One region of the Klebsiella electrica genome, then DNA from elsewhere that is predicted to be linked to it. Evidence: predicted binding sites of a transcription regulator. Region 1 holds the regulator's gene; each other region holds the start of a gene.
The links. The regulator Fur, encoded in region 1, represses iron uptake genes when iron is present. The targets are predictions, from matches to a motif close to ATAATAATGAGAACNACTATCAA.
Positions count from the first base shown of each region.

Region 2: Electrica_RS04790 (TonB-dependent receptor domain-containing protein) is a predicted target of Fur. The motif match lies at 3,568-3,590, and genes of this name have one in related genera.
Region 3: Electrica_RS15575 (TonB-dependent siderophore receptor) is a predicted target of Fur. The motif match lies at 2,903-2,925, and genes of this name have one in related genera.

Region 1 is NZ_CP041247.1:3,756,777-3,764,374, reverse strand. It holds gene glnS (glutamine--tRNA ligase) at 1-1,076, shown strand, start outside; partial or broken gene Electrica_RS17985 (OprD family outer membrane porin) at 1,528-2,742, shown strand; gene tnpC (IS66 family transposase) at 2,776-4,332, opposite strand; gene tnpB (IS66 family insertion sequence element accessory protein TnpB) at 4,352-4,699, opposite strand; gene tnpA (IS66-like element accessory protein TnpA) at 4,696-5,370, opposite strand; partial or broken gene Electrica_RS17965 (ChiP family protein) at 5,454-5,648, shown strand; gene chiQ (ChiQ/YbfN family lipoprotein) at 5,696-6,028, shown strand; gene fur (ferric iron uptake transcriptional regulator) at 6,255-6,707, opposite strand; gene fldA (flavodoxin FldA) at 7,000-7,530, opposite strand.
Region 2 is NZ_CP041247.1:998,741-1,006,338, reverse strand. It holds gene Electrica_RS04820 (manganese/iron ABC transporter ATP-binding protein) at 1-743, shown strand, start outside; gene sitC (iron/manganese ABC transporter permease subunit SitC) at 740-1,591, shown strand; gene sitD (iron/manganese ABC transporter permease subunit SitD) at 1,585-2,439, shown strand; gene Electrica_RS04805 (metal ABC transporter permease) at 2,470-2,697, shown strand; gene Electrica_RS04800 (nitrous oxide-stimulated promoter family protein) at 2,769-3,119, opposite strand; gene Electrica_RS04795 (SelT/SelW/SelH family protein) at 3,195-3,488, opposite strand; gene Electrica_RS04790 (TonB-dependent receptor domain-containing protein) at 3,705-6,074, shown strand; gene Electrica_RS04785 (hemin-degrading factor) at 6,236-7,267, shown strand; gene Electrica_RS04780 (heme/hemin ABC transporter substrate-binding protein) at 7,264-7,598, shown strand, end outside.
Region 3 is NZ_CP041247.1:3,237,452-3,245,049, reverse strand. It holds gene Electrica_RS15580 (glycine zipper 2TM domain-containing protein) at 6-545, shown strand; gene Electrica_RS15575 (TonB-dependent siderophore receptor) at 601-2,787, opposite strand; gene Electrica_RS15570 (TetR/AcrR family transcriptional regulator) at 3,032-3,667, opposite strand; gene bhsA (multiple stress resistance protein BhsA) at 3,916-4,173, shown strand; gene ldtC (L,D-transpeptidase LdtC) at 4,386-5,348, opposite strand; gene mfd (transcription-repair coupling factor) at 5,517-7,598, opposite strand, start outside.

The sequences.
Region 1 (7,598 bases):
ATCATCATCAGACCGGCAGCAAGTGGTGCATCTATCCGATGTACGACTTCACGCACTGCATTAGCGATGCGCTGGAAGGCATTACGCACTCCCTGTGTACCCTGGAGTTCCAGGATAACCGCCGTCTGTATGACTGGGTGCTGGACAACATCAGCATCCCTGTTCACCCGCGCCAGTACGAATTCTCGCGTCTGAATCTCGAATATACCGTGATGTCCAAGCGTAAGCTGAATCAGCTGGTTACCGAGAAGCACGTGGAAGGCTGGGATGATCCGCGTATGCCGACCATTTCCGGTTTGCGTCGTCGTGGCTATACCGCTGAGTCCATCCGCGAGTTCTGCAAGCGCATTGGCGTGACCAAGCAGGACAACACCATTGAGATGGCATCGCTGGAATCCTGCATCCGCGAAGATCTCAATGAAAACGCGCCGCGCGCCATGGCCGTTATCGACCCGGTTAAGCTGGTCATCGAAAACTACCCGCAGGGCGAAAGCGAAAGGGTGACGATGCCGAATCACCCGAATAAACCGGAGATGGGCAGCCGCGAAGTACCGTTTAGCGCTGAGATCTGGATTGACCGCGCCGACTTCCGTGAAGAGGCGAATAAGCAGTACAAGCGTCTGGTGCTGGGTAAAGAAGTTCGCCTGCGTAACGCCTACGTGATCAAGGCCGAGCGCGTAGAGAAGGATGCCGAAGGCACCATCACCACCATTTTCTGTACCTATGACGCCGATACGTTGAGCAAAGATCCTGCCGATGGCCGCAAGGTGAAGGGCGTTATCCATTGGGTCAGCGCGGCGCACGCGCTGCCGGTGGAAATTCGGCTGTACGATCGTCTGTTCAGCGTGCCGAATCCGGGGGCGGAAGAAGACTTCCTGGCGGTGATGAACCCTGAATCGTTGGTGATCAAGCAGGGCTTCGCCGAGCCGAGCCTGGCCGCTGCGGAGGCCAGCAAGGCTTATCAGTTTGAGCGTGAAGGTTATTTCTGTCTCGATAGCCGCTATGCAACCGCAACGCATCTGGTGTTTAACCGCACCGTTGGCCTGCGTGATACCTGGGCTAAAGCCGGCGAGTAACTTTTTCGTCGCGGCCCGGCCGTCGTTTCTGAGTAAAAACGCCGCATTTCGCGGCGTTTTTTTTATCCTGAAATCAGTGGATTAAGTTGGTTATTTTCGCGATGCGAATTAATCTTGTTTGCTGTGTGTCATCTCTGCCAGACCTGCCACTCCTCCCCCTGCGACATAAAACGGCTGTAAGCGCTTTCATTCTCAATTTTCTTTCTATTTAGTAATTACTTACGATGAAAGAGTATGAGGGGAAGTGTTGTTACAAAAAGAAATAGAATATGTGCGCTTTGTCATAATCTTAAGTTTTGATCGGCGAAAGAGATTGATAATTCGCGTCACGAAAAATAGTCTATCAACAGTGGTTATGCGGTTTTTATCGCTCCACTTTTCGCAGTCTTATTTATTTTTTCGCGGCTTGCCTTTGGCACCGCGTTTTTAAAACGTCAAAGAGGATATGCACATGCGTACGTTTAGTGGCAAACGTAGTACGCTGGCGTTGGCTATTGCCGCCGTCACCGCGATGTCGGGCTGGATCGCTGTTCCGCAGGCCAGCGCAGCAGGTTTTATTGATGATTCCACTTTAACCGGCGGCATCTATTACTGGCAGCGTGAGCGCGACCGGAAGGATGTGACCGACGGCGATAAATACAAAACCAACCTTTCCCATTCGACCTGGAACGCCAATCTGGATTTCCAGTCCGGCTATGCCGCTGATATGTTTGGTATTGACGTGGCTGCCTTCACCGCGATTGAAATGGCGGAAAGCAGCGAAAGCGCTCACCCGAACGAAATTGCCTTCTCCTCGAAGAATAAAGCCTACGACGAAGATTACTCTGGCGATAAGAGCGGGATCAGCCTGTATAAAGCGGCGGCGAAATTTAAATATGGCCCGGTATGGGCTCGCGGCGGTTATATCCAGCCAACCGGGCAAACGCTGCTGGCTCCGCACTGGAGCTTTATGCCGGGCACTTACCAGGGGGCTGAAGCCGGGGCTAACTTTGATTACGGTGACGCCGGCGCGCTGAGTTTCTCCTATATGTGGACCAACGAATACAAAGCGCCATGGCACATCGAGATGGATAATTTCTACCAGAACGACAAGAAAACCAAAGTCGATTATCTGCACTCACTGGGCGCCAAATACGATTTTAAAAATGACCTCGTGCTGGAAGCGGCGTTTGGTCAGGCTGAAGGCTATATCGACCAGTATTTTGCCAAGGCCAGCTACAAATTTGATATCGCGGGTACGCCGTTAAACACCAGCTACCAGTTCTACGGCACGCGTGACAAAGTCAGTAACGGCGGTGCGAACGATATCTACGACGGTACCGCCTGGCTGCAGGCGCTGACTTTTGGCTACAAGGTCGCTGACGTCCTCGATCTGCGTCTGGAAGGCACCTGGGTGAAAGCTGAAGGCCAGCAGGGCTACTTCCTGCAACGTATGACCCCGACCTATGCCTCTTCTAACGGTCGTCTTGATATATGGTGGGATAACCGTTCTGACTTCAACGCCAACGGTGAAAAAGCGATCTTCTTCGGCGCGATGTATGACATGAAAAACTGGAATATGCCGGGCTGGGCGTTTGGAGCGTCTTACGTCTACGCATGGGATGCCAAACCGGGCAGAATGTCCACGCCGGACGCCTACTACAATCCGGACAAACGTCTGGAAGAGTGTAAGCGCCTCGTGAAGGACGTGGGGTAAAAATTAGTTTACAGAGAGGGTGACGTTCCAGGGCAACAGATCTTTCACGCGGTTGGCAGGCCAGGTATTGATGACACTGATCACGTGGTGCAGCCAGGCCTCCGGCTCGATGCCGTTGAGTTTGCAGCTTCCGAGCAGGCTGTACATCACTGCCGCACTGTCACCACCACTATCAGAGCCGAAGAACATGTAGTTACGCCGTCCCAGCGCCACCACTCGAAGTGCGTTTTCGCACAGATTATTGTCGATCTCCACCCAGCCATTGCGGCAGTATTCGTTCAGTGCATCCCATTGTTTCAGCAGGTATGCGAACGCTTTCGCCGTATCTGAGTGACGCGACAGCGTGCCCATCTGCTGTTGTATCCAGTCGTACAGCGACTGCATCAGCGGAACACTTCTGGCTTTCCTGGCTGTCAGTCGCTCTTCTGCCGGACTACCGCGGATCTCCGATTCGATGGCGTACAGCGCCCCGATACGGTTCAGCGCCTCTGCTGTTACCGCCGTTGGATGGCGAACGTGAACATCGTGGAGCTTGCGTCGGGCATGTGCCATACAGGCCGCTTCGGTTACCCGCCCGCTTTCATAAAGAGCGTTGTAACCCGCGTAGGCATCGGCCTGCAGGATACCACTGTAGTCCGCCAGATGTTGCTGTGGATGGATACCTTTGCGGTCGGGAGAGTAGGAGAACCACACGGCAGCCGGCATGGTTGAGCCGGCGTTACGATCGTCACGAACATAGACCCACAGCCGCCCGGTACGGGTTTTACCCTGACCAGGCTCCAGTACACTCACCGGCGTGTCGTCTGCATGCACTTTACCCGGCATCAGCACATAGTGGTTCAGTTCATCATACAGCGGACGAAGTTGTTCTCCCATAATGTCAACCCAGCGCCCCATCGTATTGCGGCTCAGCTCCACGCCCTGCCGGGCGTAGATTTCCGACTGACGATACAGCGGCAGGTGTTCAGCGAACTTCGCCATGATAATGCGTGCCAGCAGAGCCGGACTGGCGTAACTGCGCTCGATGGGTTTTGGTGGCAGTGGTGCCTGCACGATGCAGTCGCACCGACTGCAGGCCAGTTTTGGGCGGACCGTTTCGATTACCCTGAACGCAGTGTTGATGATATCCAGCTGTTCAGAGATGCTTTCCCCCAGCGGTTTTAGTTTGCCGCTGCAGACCGGGCATTCGGTTTCTGCCGGGGAGATAACCCGCCTGTCACGGGGGAGTGTTACCGGAAGCGCTTTGCGGGCGGGAGTGTCTGATGTTTTTGATCCCGTATCTCCGGCCATTGAGGTGAGTTGCGACTGCGCCTCGCCAAGCCTGTTCTGGAGCTCGGTTATGCGCTTTTCTGCCTGCGCGATCTTCTTTTCTATCTTCTCGCGGTTTTTCTCGCTGCTGCGGCCGAACAACATTCTCTGCAGTTTAGCGACCAGCGCCCTGAGTGAGTCGATCTCGCGGGCATAGCCGGTTATTTCACCGGACAGACGGACGATAACCGCCTGCTGTGCGATCAGCAGGGCCTTCAGTTGCTCGATGTCGTCGGGGAGTGTGTTGTTCATTCCCCTGTTTTATCACGGGTTATATCCGTATACCAGGCCGTTCCGTCCGTTTTGGATGTTGCCACGCGATCCCCTCCAGAAGCATGGACAACTGGGCGGGTGTCAGATGCACTTTCCCGTCGCGGGTCACCGGCCACACGAAGCGGCCCTGCTCGAGGCGTTTGGCGAACAGGCACAACCCGTCACGATCGGCCCACAGTATTTTCACCATTTTGCCACTGCGGCCCCGGAAGACGAAGATATGCCCGGAGAACGGGTCATCTTTCAGCGTATTCTGCACCTTCGAAGCCAGCCCGTTGAAGCCACAACGCATATCTGTGACGCCAGCGATGATCCAGATTCTGGTACCGGTTGGCAGAGTTATCATCGGGCACCGCCTTTCATTTCGCGGATTAGCGCCCGTAACAGTTCCGGAGTGAGAGGGTCAAACAGTTTTACCACACCTGATTTAAGATGCAGCTCGCACCGTGGGACGTTTTCGGGATCGCACTCAGGGCACTCATCAGGCTTGTTACGCCAGAAGGGATTTGTAACTGGTCTGATCGGCTCTGGCGTATCAGTCAGTGCCACCGGGACAGGCATGCATTCCTGTATATCATCATCGCTCAGTAAGCCGTCCTCGTACTGGCTTTTCCATTTAAACAGCAGGTTATCATTGATATCGTGCTCTCTGGCGATCCGGGCAACAACAGCACCGGGTTGTAATGCCTGCTTAGCCAGACTGACCTTAAATTCACGGCTGTAGCTGGCTCGCCGTTCTTTTCGCCATTTTTCCTCGCTGATTTCAGGGCGAGTGGATTCATTTTTTCTGTTGGCATAAAGGATGGCGTCAAGCTGAGCGAATGAGACTGAATCGGGCAATGGCCATGCGATACCGGATGCAATAAAGCGCTGAAAAAGCGTATGTATTGTGGAATGACTGAGACCGAGGCGCTGAGCGATGGCCCGGATGGTCAGTTTATCTTCAAATCTTAAACGCAGGGCATCAGGCAAATAAGAACGGAAGCAGGGAATATCTTTTGTTGTCTGGGAATTCATCGTTCGTGTCCATCAAAATAGATGGGCGCGATTGTTGCCAGACAGGACAATTTTCACAAGACGTCGCAGATGGGGCGCTTACGGAAGAGTCCGCGTATAGCCTCGATGCGATGTACACCGTACAGGACGGCCGGGCAAAAGGAACGCTGTTTAAACTGCACTTTACCCAATACGACAACCACTCCGATATCCCGAGCTGGAGCGGTGGCTATGGCAACATCTTCCAGGATGAGCGTGACGTGAAGTTCATGGTTATCGCTCCGTTCACTATTTTCTGATGCCGCTGCGGCAGATGTAAATCTGCCGCAAACCTGAGAGGTTAATTATGAAGAAGCTATTGCTCATCGCGGTTATGGCATCGGGTCTGGTTGCCTGCACGCAGGCTCCCGCGCCGAAGGAAGATTCGAAACTAAAAGAGGCTTATAGCGCCTGTATCAATACGGCAGAAGGGAACCCGGACAAGGTTCAGGCCTGCCAGAGCGTTCTGGACGTGCTGAAAGAAGAGAAACAGCATCAGGCGTTTGCCAACCAGGAAAGCGTGCGCGTTCTTGATTACCAACAGTGTATTCAGGCGACCCGTACCGGTAATGATCAGGCGGTGAAAGCGCGTTGCGATCGCATCTGGAAAGGGATTCGCAGCAACAACACGACGAAATAAAACGGACGACAGAGTGAAAACGGGCGGAGCATTATCTTCGCCCGTTGGCGTTTCAGCGTTGATGTTCCGCCGGTTGATAAGTGCAGCGCGCATCAACCACCATCCCAGGGGGTAAGACGGAATGCGGTAACGTCAACTCGCGTACGAGGGCAGGGGGCGCGGCAGATTTCGCGCATAAAAAAAGCCAACCGTCAGGTTGGCTTTTTGCGGTTCACGCGGTGGGAAATTACTTTTCCAGCGCGTCGTGTGCATGTTCATCTTCACGGCAGTCGCCTTCCGCACAGTGACCGTAAAGGTACAGACTGTGGTTGGTCAAACGGATGCCATGACGGTGGGCGATTTCACGCTGACGCGCTTCGATAGACTCATCGCTGAATTCGATCACTTTGCCACAATCGAGGCAAATAAGGTGATCGTGATGATGCTGCTGGGTCAGTTCGAAAACAGATTTACCGCCTTCGAAGTTGTGACGAGTCACAATGCCCGCATCATCAAACTGGTTCAGCACGCGATAAACAGTAGCGAGACCGATCTCTTCACCCATGTCGATCAGGCGCTTGTATAAATCTTCCGCACTGACGTGATGGTTATCCGGTTCCTGCAGGACTTCCAGGATTTTTAATCGAGGAAGTGTGACTTTCAGGCCAGCCTTCTTTAATGCGGTATTGTTGTCAGTCATGCGGAATCTGTCCTGTTGCTAAACGATCTACTTCCATCAGCGGAAGTAATACAGAGAATCACCCGATGCAATGCGTCTCATTATAGAACTGCTGTCGTCAAATGAAAACTGCAAGTATCGGGCCTTGTATGCTGTCAAAAACGAGGCCCCAGCTACAAACTGCGTCACCTGACCTCGTTAAATCAGAGGACATTGTACAGATATGTGATTAAAAGTTAAAAACTTGTAGCTATTTGTTTGATTGCTTCTATCTATTAATGCGGCGAAACTTTACGGTAACGCCGCACAATCATCAGGCATTTTTAATTTCTTCGAGGTGCAGTTCTTCAGAGACCTGCTTAACCCACTGGCTTACGCGTTCGTTGGTCAATTCCGGCTGGCGGTCTTCATCGATAGCCAGACCGACGAAGTGATCGTCATCCGCCAGGCCTTTAGAGGCTTCAAAATGATAGCCCGCTGTCGGCCAGTGGCCAACGATGGTGGCGCCGCGCGGCTCAACGATATCGCGAATGGTGCCCAGCGCGTCGCAGAAGTATTCCGCGTAGTCTTCCTGATCGCCGCAGCCAAACAGCGCAACCAGTTTACCGTTAAAGTCGACCTCTTCCAGCGTCGGGAAAAAATCATCCCAGTCGCACTGAGCTTCACCGTAGTACCAAGTCGGAATGCCGAGCAGCAGGATGTCGTAGGCTTGCAGATCTTCTTTGCTGCTCTTGGCAATGTCGTGAACATCAGCAACATCTTTACCAAGCTGCTTCTGAATCATTTTTGCAATATTCTCGGTGTTGCCCGTGTCGCTGCCAAAAAAGATGCCGATGATTGCCATGAGTAAAATAACCTCTTGAAACTTAATGATGTGGTAGTGGCGTAATGCCCGCAGATAACGGCAATCAT
Region 2 (7,598 bases), 2.5 Mb from region 1:
CCACCTTCAGCGTCCCGCGCGGCTCAATTGCCGCGCTGGTGGGCATCAACGGTTCGGGAAAATCGACGCTGTTTAAAGCGCTGATGGGCTTTGTTCGCCTGGCCCATGGCGAGATTGCCATACTCGGCCAGCCGGTTCATCGCGCGCTGCGCCAGAATCTGGTGGCCTATGTCCCGCAATCAGAGGACGTTGACTGGACCTTTCCGGTACTGGTAGAGGATGTCGTCATGATGGGCCGCTACGGGCATATGGGCTGGCTGCGACGGGCCACAGCCCATGACCGGGAAGTGGTTGATGCAGCGCTGGCCCGCATCGGGATGAGCGACTATCGCCACCGGCAAATCGGCGAGCTGTCCGGCGGGCAGAAAAAACGGGTGTTCCTTGCCCGCGCCATCGCTCAGCAGGGCAAGGTCATTCTGCTGGATGAGCCGTTTACCGGCGTTGACGTCCAGACCGAAACCCAAATCATCGCCCTGCTGCGCGAGCTGCGTGATGACGGCTGCACGCTGCTGGTCTCGACCCACAATCTCGGTTCGGTCAGCGAGTTTTGCGATTACACGGTGATGGTCAAAGGTACCGTGCTGGCCAGCGGGCCGACGGAAACGACCTTTACCGCCGCCAATCTCGAACTCGCTTTCAGCGGCGTGCTGCGCCACGTGGTGCTCAGCGGCGGCGAAGAGCAGATTATCACCGACGATGAACGGCCGTTTATCAGCCGCCGGACGACGGGAGGTGAAGGATGAGCTGGCTGATCGAGCCGTTCGGCTATCAGTATATGCTGAATGCAATGTGGGTCTCGGCGCTGGTGGGCGGCGTGTGCGCCTTTCTCTCCTGCTACCTGATGCTGAAAGGCTGGTCGCTGATTGGCGATGCTCTCTCCCACTCCATCGTACCGGGCGTGGCGGGAGCCTATATGCTCGGCCTGCCCTTCGCCGTCGGCGCTTTTCTCTCCGGAGGGCTGGCGGCGGGGAGCATGCTGTTTCTCAACCAGCGTTCGAAACTCAAAGAGGATGCCATTATCGGCCTGATTTTTTCGTCGTTCTTCGGTATCGGGCTGTTTATGGTGTCGCTCAACCCTACCTCGGTGAATATCCAGACCATTATTCTCGGCAATATCCTGGCGATCGCCCCGGAAGATATTATTCAGCTGGCGGCCATCGGCGCGGTTTCCATGGCGCTTCTGCTGCTGAAATGGAAAGATCTGATGGTGACCTTTTTCGATGAGAACCACGCCCGTTCCATTGGCCTGAACACCACGGCGCTGAAGCTGCTGTTCTTCACCCTGCTGGCGGCCTGTACCGTGGCGGCCTTGCAAACCGTGGGCGCCTTTCTGGTCATTTGTCTGGTCGTCACCCCGGGAGCGACTGCCTGGCTGCTGACCGACCGCTTTCCACGCCTGCTGGCGATTGCCGTCGCGATTGGCAGCCTGACCAGCTTTTTCGGCGCCTGGCTAAGCTACTATCTGGATGGCGCCACCGGCGGCATTATCGTCGTGGCGCAGACCTTGCTCTTTCTGCTGACCTTTGTCTTTGCGCCAAAACACGGCCTGTTGGCCAACCGCCGCCGCGCCAGGGAGGCCTCATGTTGCTGAGCACGCTTCTCGAACCGTTGCAGTTTTCGTTTATGGTCAACGCCATGCTGGTGGCGGTTATCGTTGCCATTCCCTGCGCGCTGCTGTCGGTTTTTCTGGTGCTGAAAGGCTGGGCGTTGATGGGTGATGCGATGAGTCATGCGGTCTTTCCCGGCGTGGTGGTGGCCTATATTCTCGGCATTCCGTTCGCCATTGGCGCCTTTGTTGCCGGGCTATTCTGCGCCATCGCGACCGGTTATCTCGACGATAACAGCCGCATCAAGCGCGATACCATTATGGGCATTGTCTTTTCCGGCATGTTTGGCGCCGGGCTGGTGCTGTATGTCGCCATTCAGTCCGAAGTCCATCTCGACCATATTCTGTTTGGCGACATGTTGGGGATTTCCGCCAGCGATGTTGGGCAAACGTCGGCGATTGCGCTAGTAATTGCGCTGATTATCGGACTAAAGTGGCGCGATTTTCTGCTGCACGCCTTCGATCCGCATCAGGCTAAAGCCAGCGGATTACGCTGCGGCCTGCTGCACTACGGACTGCTGTGCATGATTGCCCTGACCATCGTGGCGACGCTCAAAGCGGTGGGAATTATTCTGTCAATCTCGCTGCTGATTGCCCCCGGCGCCATTGCTCTGCTGCTGACCCGGCGTTTTATCCGCGCGCTGCTGCTGGCGGTGGCGATTGCGGTGAGCTGTTCGCTGGGCGGCGTGTGGCTGTCGTTTTACCTGAATAGCGCCCCGGCACCGACCATCGTGGTGTTGTTTACCGCGCTGTTTATTATCACCTTTGTCTGGAGTTCGGTTCGCGATAAGCGAACCACGGCCCACTCCGGCGAGGCCCCGGGTCGCGGCTGACGCCTTACCCGGGCTACTTTACCCGAGGCCATTGCTCTGCTGCTGACCCGGCATTTTATCCGCGCGCTGCTGCTGGCGGTGGCGATTGCGGTGAGCTGTTCGCTGGGCGGCGTGTGGCTGTCGTTTTACCTGGATAGCGCCCCGGCACCGACCATCGTGGTGTTATTTACCGCGCTGTTTATTATCACCTTTGTCTGGAGATCGGTTCGCGATAATCGAACCACGGCCCACTCCGGTGAGGCCCCGGGTCGCGGCTGACGCCTTACCCGGGCTACTCAGACCGACCGCACGCAGTGTAGCCCGGCTAAGCGCAGCGCAAGCCGGGGAAATCACCGCGGCTTTTTAGGCCGGTATTTTTGCGGAAGCTCTGGCACGGGACGTCGGTCGTCAATGAGGTGGCGAATCGTCAGAATCGGATGGCGCCAGAGCATTCGCGGCCCGGCCCAACGCATGATTTGCTTCATTTCTTCGCGTTTTGCCGGCTGATAGCAATGGACCGGGCACTGCTTACAGGCCGGCTTCTCTTCGCCAAACACGCACTTATCCAGCCGCTTATCGGCATAGGCGTTCAGCGCCTGATAATGTTCCACGTCGGCCTGCGCGTCCGGGCAGCGGCGCTGATAGAGCGAAATCATGCTGCGGATAGTCTTTTTTTCCCGGTCGATACGTTGACCCGCCATGGCGCTTCTCCATCAATAAAGATGCAAAAATAATACACCTTTATAGCCTCTGGCGCAGCCGTTTTCCCCTGGCGCTTACGTCGGATCGGCTGACCTATCGACGTGGCCCAGCGACTTCTCCGGGAAACAGACATCCCGTACCCGGCGCTTAAGCTCCGCCGCGTCCGGGAAACCCTCATCCTGCTTGCGGTCCCAGATTTGTACGTCGTCGACGGTAATGGTGAAGATGCCGCCGGTGCCCGGGACCAGCGTGACCGAGCCGATATCGGTACTGAACGTATGCAGCAGCTCCTGCGCCATCCAGCTGGCGCGCAGCATCCAGTTGCATTGGGAGCAGTAGTTGATCGTAATCGCAGCTTTGTGACTCATGATGTTCTCGCTGTATGTAAAGGGCAGATTGTAAACAACTTGCAGATTAAATGAGGAATACATGATTATTTTGTTGCAAATGATAATACCTATCATTACCATTCGCAATTATAAGTCATGGAGAAAAAGAGTCCGCTAACGGAAGCAACGGGACTCGCCTGCAAATCTGGAAGTAACGCGTGAGCCGATACTAATAATTATCAAGGCGTGGCTACTATGTATAAATCCACTCACTCACCGGCCTGGTTTAAGAAAAGCCTGCTGGTGACTTCGTTGCTTGCAGCAATCTATCAGACGACCGCCGGGGCAGCTGATACCACCGCACACACCACCACCAGCGATGCATCATTGGATAGCTCCGAGCAGATGACCGTCACCGCACCCGCTCCTCTGCTTAAAGCCGGCAGCGAACATTCGGTCAGCTCGCAGGAGTTGCAGGACAAAGGAGCCAAAGATTTTGGTTCCGTCATGCGTTACGAACCCCTGATCGGCGCAACCGGCGCCAGCGGCGGCTCGGGTAATGGCAAAAGCGGCTTCGACCGCGGCGGCTATACCGGTTATAACATTCGCGGGCTGGAAAGCAACCGCGTCGGGATTGATGTCGACGGCATCGCGCAACCGAATGCGACCGGACGCGGCTACGTCGGTCGTGCCGGTCTGAATACCTTTGGCATCGGGCGCGATTACATCGACCCGTATATGTACGGCAGCATCCATATTCAGTCCGGCGCCACCTCGACGGAAACCGCCAACACCGCTATCGGCGGCAGCGTCTCCTTCCAGCCGAAATCCGCCGATGACTATCTGCATCCGGGGAAAACCAGCGCCTTCGGCTACCGGAGCGGCTACGACTCAGCCGACCGCAGCTGGCATAACGGCGTGACGGTGGCCGGCGGAGATGAAACCCTGCGCGGTATTTTCGTCTACAGCCGCCGTGACGGTCAGGAAACGGCAAATAACAGCGATAAGATTGACGCCTATCCGGCCAACTGGCACTCCGATGCCTTTATGGCCTCCGGCATCTGGCAGCCGAATGATGACCACAAGCTGACCAGCACGCTCGACTACTACCATAAAACCAACCATAGCCATTTTGACAGCTGGGATAACAACGGCAACAGCATCACTGGCGAGGCCAACCAGACCAGCCAGACTCGTCGCTGGGGCATCAGTCTGAAAGACGACTGGACGCCAATGAATGACTACCTCGACAGCATGTCGACCAAAGTCTACTACCAGCACACCGAGGCCCATGACTGGACCTGGATGCCGGACAGCACCGCCAGAGCCATGGAAACGGTCAACTCCAACTACGATACCGACACCTGGGGCATTCAGACTACGCTGGCGAAATCTATCGGCCGCCACGACCTGAGCGCCGGACTCAACGCCAGCACCATCAAAACCCAGCGTCCGTTCAGCCAGTCGCCGGCCCCGAGCATCTACAGCGAAATCATGCAGCCGGAAGCCGACAGCCGGGGCTACACTCTGGGCGGCTTCGTTCAGGATAAGATCAACTTCGATCTCGACAGCCACAACTTTGCCGTGATCCCCGGCGTGCGCGTGGTGCATCAATCCACCAAACCGGAGAGTCTCGGCGATCTGACCACCAACAGCAGCGTGTTGACGGAGTCCTCCGTCGCCAGGCTGTATGGTAAAAACGCCGATACTCAGGTGCTGCCGTCCCTGACGTTCCAGTACGATATCACTCCGCGTACCATGACCTACCTGCAGTATAAACGCGGCGCCGAGTTCCCCAATGCCAGCCAGTTGTACGGCTCCTGGAACCTCGGCTCCAGCTACGCCGGACGAGCGCAGTATGCGTTGATCGGTAACACCGATCTGAACACGGAAACCAGCGACAACGTCGAGTGGGGCTTAAAAGGCGAAGTGGTCGAAGGGATCACGTTGCGCACCGCCCTGTTCTACAACAACTACAAGAACTTCATCGCCTATAGCCGCTATACCCGTTCCGGCAATCCGGACCATTTCACCAACGTTCCGTCGAATATCTATACGATTTATCAGGCGGAAAACCGCGATAAAGCCTATATCTACGGCGGCGAAATCAGCGCCAAATTCAACTTCGGCAGCTGGTTTGACGAGGTTAACGGCCTGAGCGCGACGCTGGCCTATGGCTATAGTGAAGGGAAATCGAAATCCAGCTATCTCGGCGACAAGTATATCGACCTCGACAGCGTGGCGCCGATGAAGGCTATCGTCGGCGTGGCCTGGAACGATCCGGCGAAACGCTACGGGACCGCGCTGACCGCCACCTTCGTGAAAGGTAAGCAAGCCAGCGCCACTAACCGCGAAAGCTATATCAACACCGGTGCCGCTATTGCCAACGCCTCCAGCGAATACATGCGTGTGCCAGGCTACGGCATGCTGGACCTGACGGCCTGGTGGCAGGTGGCGAAGAACGTGCGGCTTAACGGCGGCGTTTACAACATTACCGACAGGCAATACTGGGATTACCTGAGCAGCCGCAATATTGAGACGTCGACGAATCAGGACGCCTACGATAAAGCGCTGGCGACGATGCCGGGCCGGACCTGGCAGCTGGGCGTCAACGTCGATTTCTGATGGCCCGCAGAATAATCCATCCCATGGATTTCAGCCTGCCGGCGGGAGTCGCGATACGCAGACTCAGGTGAGTGATCCGACAGCCCGCGCGCATCATGCTGAAAGACAGCCTGCTCCCTGGCCACGGCCGGGGATATTCATCGTAGAGAAGGATATGAATTATGCAATACAACGCAAACGAACTGTGGCAGCGCTATCAGACCACCAAAGCGCAGGCTGACGTCAAATATGCCCGCGATATCGCCGCTGAAATGGGCATTAGCGAAGCGGAATTAACCGCCGCTCGCGTTGGCCACGACGCCGTTCGCCTGCAGGACGATATACGGGCAATCATCGCCGGACTGGAAGACGTCGGCGAGACCAAATGCATCTGCCGTAATCAATATGCGGTCCATGAGCAGGTGGGCCAGTTTACCCACCAGCATCTGAGCGGCCATGCCGGACTGGTGCTGAACCCGCGGGCGCTCGATCTGCGTCTGTTCCTCAGCCAATGGGCCAGCGCCTTCCACCTGAGTGATAACGGCCGCCAGAGCATTCAGTTCTTCGACCATCACGGTGACGCGCTGTTGAAAGTCTATGCGACCGCGCAAACCGATATGACGGCGTGGGGAGCGCTGATTGCCGGGAAAACCCATGCTGCCCCGACCCCATTAGCTATCCGCCCCGTTGATGCCCCGCGCTACGCCGCTTCCGCCGACGGCGCGGCGCTGGAAAATGAATGGCGCGCCATGACCGACGTCCATCAGTTCTTCGGGCTGTTGCGAAAATATAACCTCTCCCGTCAGCAGGCTTTCCGTCTGGTCAGCGATGACCTGGCCTGCCGCATTGACCACGATGCCCTGCCGCACCTGCTGGAAACTATTCGCGAAGAGGGCAATGAGATCATGATTTTCGTTGGCAACCGCGGCTGCGTGCAAATCTTCACCGGCATCCTCGAAAAGCTGGCCCCGATGCGCGGCTGGCTCAACATCTTCAATACCACCTTCACCCTGCACCTGCGCGCAGACAGCATTGATGAAATCTGGGTAACCCGTAAGCCAACCTCGGATGGCCACGTCACCAGCGTGGAGCTGTTTGCCCAGGACGGTACGCAAATCGCCCAGCTGTACGGGCAGCGTAGCGAAGGGCACCCGGAGCAGGCAACATGGCGTAGCCAGGTTGACCGCCTGACGACGGAAGGACAGAGCGCATGAAACGCTGGCTGATACTGTTTGCCGCTCTGCCGCTGTTTGCGCATGCCGCTGCCGAACGCATTATCTCCCTTGGCGGCGATGTCACGGAAATCGTCTATGCCCTGGAGGCGCAGCAGCAGCTGGTCGCCAAAGACAGCACCAGCACCTGGCCTGCCGCCGCGCGATCGCTGCCGGATGTCGGCTATATCCGTCAGTTGAACGCCGAGGGGATCCTGTCGTTACGCCCGACGCTCGTCCTGGCAAGCGCACAGGCCCGGCCTTCTCTGGTCTTACAAAAGGTAGAGGACAGTCGAGTAAAAGTGGTCAATATCCCGGGCGGTAACCATCTGTC
Region 3 (7,598 bases), 520 kb from region 1:
ACCCCGTGAATAAATCAATGTTGGCGGGTATAGGGATTGGCGTGGCTGCCGCGCTGGGTGTTGCAGCTGTCGCTGGTCTTAACGTCTTAGATCGTGGCCCGCAATATGCGCAAGTGGTGTCCAGTACACCGATAAAAGAGACCGTAAAAACTCCGCGTCAGGAATGTCGCAACGTCACCGTGACCCATCGTCGTCCGGTACAGGATGAAAACCGCATCGCCGGTTCCGTTCTTGGTGCCGTTGCCGGCGGGGTCATCGGTCATCAGTTTGGCGGCGGTCGTGGCCGCAGCGTGGCGACCGTGGTGGGCGCGCTGGGCGGCGGTTACGCCGGTAACCAGATTCAGGGGTCGATGCAGGACGGGGATACCTACACCACCACGCAGCAGCGCTGTAAAACGGTGTACGATAAGTCGGATAAAATGCTGGGCTACGATGTGACCTACAAAATCGGCGAGCAGCGAGGAAAAATCCGCATGGAACACGATCCCGGCACGCAAATTCCGCTGGACAGTAACGGCCAGCTGGTCCTCAACAACAAAGCGTAAAAAAGACATTGACTGTGATTTGCCCCTCCTGCGCTCAGGCTGAGGGGCTTTTTTATCAGAAACTGACGGCGTAGTTCAGGCCAAAGGTACGGCCACGACCTTTGTATTGATACAGTGAACTGCTACCGTAGGTCGGGCTATACAGCAGGGGGGCGCGCTGTCCCCAGATGGTGACATAGTCTTCGTTCAGCAGGTTTTCGATGCTGAAGGTTAGTTTACCTACCGGGAGCGCATAGCTGCCGATAAAGTCTACGGTATTATAGCCGTCGAGTTTTTTACCGCTGGCATCGCTCAGGTCGAACACCTGCTGGGTTTGCACGCGCAGCGACCACGGATCCGGCGCCCAGCCGACCCAGGCGGTGGCTTTTGATGGCGAAGCGAGAGTCACATCCCATTTCTGCCAGCTACCGGCACTCTTCACCTGAGATTTCAGCACGTTGAAGTTCGCACCGGTGCTCCAGTCGCTATCCGGGAAGAAGTAATCGACGGCCCCTTCCACACCGTAAATACGCCGCTTGTCGGATTGTACGTCGATAGTCATATCGCTGCGGTTAACGACAATGGTTTTGTCCGAGGTGGAGTAGTATGCCGCCAGCTGGGTGCGCAGGTTATCACCGGTGTAACGCCAGCCCAGTTCGTAGGAGTTGACTTTTATCCCCTGCAGCGGCGAATCACCGACGTTGACGCTCGACAGCAGGGGGTAGTTGCCGTTGACCGCCGCGCCGTATTTGCCGATACCATAGTATTTACCCGGGTCCGGCAGCTCAACGCCCTGTGAGAAGTTAAACCAGGTCTGCTGACGGTTGGTTAGGTGGGCGACAATGCCGGCGTTAAACAGGAAGTTATCATAATCCGTTTTACCACCCGGGATGGCATCGGCCGATTTCACTTTGCCGCTGGCGACATCCTGCTGCTGAGCGTAGCCGACAAAATCATCAACCTGGTTTTCCGTCCACTGATAGCGCACGCCGCCGCTCAGGGTGAAAATGTCATTCAGGTCATAGCTGCTTTGCAGGAACGGCGCCAGGTTAGTGATGCTGTAGCCCGGGTAGCGTCCCGTCGTGTAGATAGCCTCGTTGTGCAGCCCGCCTGACGCCATCGAACGCGGCAGATCGAAGAACATCTGATTAGCGTTGAAGGTCTCGTGATCGGCATCCAGTCCCCAGGTCAGATCCCAGCCGTCAAGCGGTTGGCTGTTGAGGGTAATTTTCGCGCCGTACTGATCGGTATCCTGCTTTGACGAGGAGAAACTGCTGACCTTGCCTTTGCTGAGGGCCGGGAAGGGATAAAAGGTCAGCGACTCGTCGCGATAATAGATCTGGCTGACCAGGTTCTGGCCATAGAAGTCGGCATCGGAGTATTGCAGGCTAATCAGATGCCTTTCGGTACCAGGAACGCGGTCGGAATTGAGTCCGTCGGTGGTATAGGCTTTGCCCTCACCGGTGACGGCTGACATGTTCTTGCCGAGATACAGGCCGTAATCATCGCCCTGGCTTTTATAATACTGCGTCACCAGCTGCAGTTGACGGTTATCGTCAATGTTGATGGTGCCTGTCCCCATCACGTCCAGGCGATCCGAGTGCTGCAGGCCGGTCTGGGTATTATCAAGGATCAGCGCATCGTTGTTGCCATCGTACCAGCCGCCAAAACGCTGATATGCCACCGATAACCGCCCGGATGCATGGTCTGTGCCGCCGCTGACCGCCGCCGCTACGCGTTCATCGCGATCGTTGCTGTTGGCAAATCCGCTTTTACCGCCCACTTCCAGATCGACCTGCCGTTCCTGCTGCCCTTTTTTAGTCACAATATTGATCAGGCCGCCGGTACTGCCACCGCCGTACAGCGAGGTCGCGCCGGAGATGACTTCAATATGCTCAATGTTGAACGGGTCGATAGCGTCGAGCTGACGACTGTCGGTACGGGAGGAGTTGAGGCGTACGCCGTCGATCAACACCACGATGGCCCGCCCACGCATGTTCATTCCGTAGTTGGTTCGTCCCTGGCTGCTGACATCAATGCCGGGAATCAACTGGGCCAGAACGTCTTTGAACTCTTTTCCGCCCTGCACCTGCTGTTCTATCTCCTGGCCTTCGATAACCCAGGTCGTTTGGGCCATTTCGGCGACGGTGCGGTGAGTCCGGTTGGCACTGACGATAATGTTTTCTTCATCCGCCTGCGCGGCAAAAGCGGGCAGGGCGGTGGCCAGCAGCAGTGGGTTCAGCACCCAGAGACGCTTGTTCATACGCATTCCTTTTATGAGTTAACTGCATTCATGTTGTTTTTAGTTTTCGATGCGGGCGCATCGATTGTTACAGATGGAAATAAGCAGAAAAACTTAAGAGCGGATTTTGCACGTAGTGATTATTGTTATCAATATCATTTACAACAAAAATGGCGCGTAACGATGTGAAAACATTAATAAAACAGGGGATAAATCAGAGCGGGGGGTGAAAACCCGGTGGCGAACGTCACCGGGGGAACGCAGATTAGTGCTGGAGGATTTGCGGCCACAGCCGCAGGGTGGTATCGGCGATTTGCATCAGCCTGGTGAAATCAGCCCCTTCGCGCGCGCTGATAGACATCCCTTGCAATACGCAGTTTAAGAACTGCGCCAGCTGTCGCACATCGCCATTTTCCGGCAGCTCGCCGCGCAGCTGCCGCTGCTGGAGGAACTGCGTCAGCGTTTGTTCCTGCATCGCGTGCCGCGACTTAATGGTATTGGCGATCGCAGTAGATGATGCCGCCAGCGCCGCGGAAGTATTGATCATAAAGCAGCCTGCCGGCGTGTCTTTGCTGGTAAAACAGGTGGCGATGGCGGTGAAATAGTCCCGCAGCGCCTGATCGACTGTTTTTTCTTCGGCAAACAACAGCGCTTCGTGTCTGGCGGCAAAACGTGAAATATAGCGATCCAGCACCGCGCGAAATAACCCTTCCTTGTTGACGAACTCGGCGTACAGCGTCGGTGCTTTTGCCCCGGTCGCCTCCACCAGATCGGCAAGAGAAGTTGCCTCGTAGCCGTGCTGCCAGAACAGTGCCATAGCCTTATCCAGCGCCGCTTCCTTGTCGAACACTTTGGGTCGGCCACGGCTTTTTTTTGTGCAACTTTGAACGTCAGTTGTCATGATGCCGCTGTACCTATGTTGGTTTGTTGAAGCGGGCATTATAAAAATAAATGTTACAACGTTCCAGCACTGAACCCACAAAAATAAATAATTCATATATGTATGAATTTTAAGTCGTTTATAAATAAATAAACGATCGTTATAAAAATAAATTGACGTGTGATTCAGGTCACATTATTATTTACCTATCGATCGTTAAGTTAATTATTGCGACCCGACTAAAAAACATCTGCATAGGTATAATAATCATGAAAAACATCAAAACGCTGACGCTTGCCGCCGTACTGAGTTCTCTTTCTTTCGCCAGCTTCGCGGCTGTTGAAGTGCAATCCACACCTGCTGGCCAACACAAAATAGGTACCGTTTCAGCCTCCGCCGGGACCAACCTGGGTTCGCTGGAAGACCAGCTGGCGCAGAAAGCGCAGGAAATGGGCGCGACTTCTTTCCGCATCACCTCAGTAACGGGTCCAAACACCCTGCACGGCACTGCGGTTATCTACAAATAAGTTTCGTTTTACCCCTGTCATGCCACTGACAAAACGCGGCCCCTGACCCCTTTATCAGGCCGCGAGCAGTAAGTTGTTCTCCGTTATGCCACTTACGTTGCGCGGTTTTCACCCCTTTATGAAACCGCGAAGCGTCGTCCTGGCGTTTTACCCTGCTTTTACCTCATAAAAAAACCGCCTTCAGCGGTTTTTTTATCTCTGTCATTAGGCACTTACAATGACTGTTCGCCAGCGGTGGGGTGGCGGGTCACGTCAACCGGCATACCTGAACGCAGCGTCATCGCGCGCTCCATCACCGTCTGGTCGGTCTGCGCGGCCTGCTTAAATGCTGTCATTTCACCATTCAGGACGATCGGTAGCGTCTGCGGATCGTCATCTAAGTGTTTGGACAGCGGCTGATGGATTTCCGCCAGACGCCTGCCGTCAGGCTCCACGGAGACTTTAACTGGCGTGTTGATGATATTGACTTTTGTCCCTGGGGTAACGAGGTTATACAGGGTTTTGATGTCATCATCGCGCAGGCGGATACAGCCGGAGCTCACGCGCATGCCGATGCCAAAATCGGCATTCGTGCCATGCAGCAGATAGACGCCGCCGTAGGCCGCAAGGCGGATAGCATGATGGCCCATCGGGTTATCCGGCCCGGCAGGTACCACGCCCGGCAGCTCTATTCCCATCGCTTTATACCGCGCGCGAATATTGGCCGTCGGCGTCCAGGTTGGATTGGCGCGCTTGTCGGAGACGGTGGTGACCATCGTCGGGGTAAGGGTATCGCCTCCCAACTGACCGATGCCGATAGGGTAGACGGTGACCTCATTTTTCCCCGGCGGGTAATAGTAGAGGCGAAGCTCGGCGAGGTTAATCACCAACCCTTCGCGCGGCGCTTCCGGCAGCAGCGTCTGGAGCGGAATGGTCAGTACGCTGCCGGCACGCGGAACGTAAGGATCGACGCCGGGATTTGCCTGAAGCAATGCCAGAAAGCCGACGTTGTATTTTTTGGCGATAGCCTCCAGAGAACCGCCGTTATTCTGGACGACGTGAAACTGATTTTGCCCGACGAGGCGGCTGCCGGAAGGCGGCAACGGCCAGGTATTGGCGCGGGCGGGGAGGGTCAGTACGGCCGCTACGGCCGCCAAGGCCAGCCACAGAGAGAAACGCGATATAAAAGTAGTCATAATAAATAAATGGTTATTTTTTTATGAGGAAACGGACGGGAATTATCACGCGGTTGTCTGTGGGGAAACCCAGGTGAATTGCAAAACATTTGTAAAGTTTACCGGGTGTCACTGCGAGGGAAGAAAACAGGCGTGAAGACGGCGACGGGCGCCGCCTCCGCGCTGCGATTATGCGGTCGCGTTCTCTTCTAACTGCCGCATAAACTGGCGAACCCACTCCATACGCGTTTTACGTTCGCCAAGTTCCTGCATGAACTTCAGCCGCGTCGGGCCATCCAGGCGGAAGTGCTGAGGCTGTTTTTGCAGCAGGCCAATCAGCCACACCGGGTTGACGTTGTTCTTTTCATTGAACTCAATCACGCCGCCTTTGTCATTGCTCTCCAGCTTACGGATCCCCAGCTTCTGCGCCTGTTGACGCAGACGGGCGATATCCAGCAGGTTTCTCGCCGCATCCGGTAGCGTGCCGAAGCGGTCGATCAGTTCGACTTTAATCTCTTCCAGACTGTGCTCATTCCTGGCGCTGGCAACCCGCTTGTAGAACGAGAGTCGGGTATTCACATCAGGAATAAAGTCGTCCGGCAACAGCGAAGGCATCCGCAGTTCAACCTCAGTCTGCTGGCTGGTCAGATCCTCAAGTGAAGGCTCACGTCCGGCTTTCAGCGCATCGACAGCGTTCTCCAGAAGCTCCATATATAGCGAAAAACCGATGGTGGTCATCTGCCCGCTCTGATCTTCGCCCAGCAGCTCGCCAGCGCCGCGGATCTCCAGGTCGTGCGTGGCCAGCGCGAAACCGGCGCCGAGATCCTCCAGCGAGGCGATGGCTTCCAGACGCTTTTGCGCATCGCTGGTCATCGCTTTCGGGTGCGGCGTCAGCAGCCAGGCATAGGCCTGATGATGCGAACGGCCGACGCGTCCGCGCAGCTGGTGCAATTGAGCCAGACCGAAATGGTCCGCGCGCTCGATGATAATGGTATTGGCGGTCGGGATATCAATCCCGGTCTCAATAATAGTGGTGCAGACCAGCACGTTAAAACGCTGGTGGTGGAAATCATTCATCACCCGTTCCAGCTCGCGCTCGCGCATCTGCCCGTGACCGATGGCGATTCGCGCCTCCGGCACCAGCTCCGCGAGCCGATCCGCCGCTTTCTGGATATTCTCCACGTCGTTATAAAGGTAGTAGACCTGGCCGCCGCGCAGCACTTCACGCAGAATCGCCTCGCGAACCACCAGCGAGTCATACTCCCGGACGAAGGTTTTTACCGCCAGGCGGCGGGCGGGCGGCGTGGCAATAATAGACAGATCCCGCATACCGCTCATGGCCATGTTCAGCGTTCGCGGAATCGGCGTGGCGGTCAGCGTCAGAATATCGACATCGGCACGCATCGCTTTGATTCGCTCTTTGTGGCGAACCCCGAAGCGGTGCTCTTCATCGACGATCAGCAGCCCAAGGTCGCGCAGCTTAACTTCGCTTTGCAGCAGCTTGTGCGTGCCGATAAGAATATCGATTTTACCTTCGGCAGCCTGTTCAAGAATCTGCGCCTGCTCTTTCGCGCTGCGAAAGCGCGACAGCATTTCAATGCGCACCGGCCAGTTGGCGAAGCGGTCGCAGAAGTTATCGAAGTGCTGCTGCGCGAGCAGAGTGGTCGGCACCAGCACCGCGACCTGCTTGTGGTTCTCCACCGCCAGAAAGGCGGCACGCATCGCCACTTCAGTTTTACCGAAGCCGACGTCGCCACAGACCAGGCGGTCCATAGCCAGCGGTTGACACATGTCGCTGAGAACGGCGTTAATCGCCTGCGCCTGATCCGGCGTGGTTTCAAACGGGAAACCATCGCAGAACAGCTGATACTGCTCGCGGTCGTACTTAAAGGCGAAGCCCGCTTTCGCCGCGCGCTGGGCGTAAATATCGAGCAGTTCCGCCGCCACATCGCGCACTTTTTCCGCCGCCTTCTGCCGCGCGCGCGCCCAGGCATCGCCACCGAGTTTATGCAGCGGTGCGCTCTCTTCCGCGCCGCCGGCATAGCGGCTGATCAGGTGCAATGATGACACCGGCACATACAGTCTGGCGTCATTGGCGTAGGTCAGCATCAGGTATTCCCCTTTGATGCCGCCTGCCTCCAGCGTGGTCATGCCGGCATAACGGCCAACGCCATGCTCCAGATGTACCACCGGCTGGCCGATATGCAGTTCCGCCAGGTTGCGGATTAAGGTATCGGGGTTAATGGTGCGTCGCGAATCCTGGCGACGACG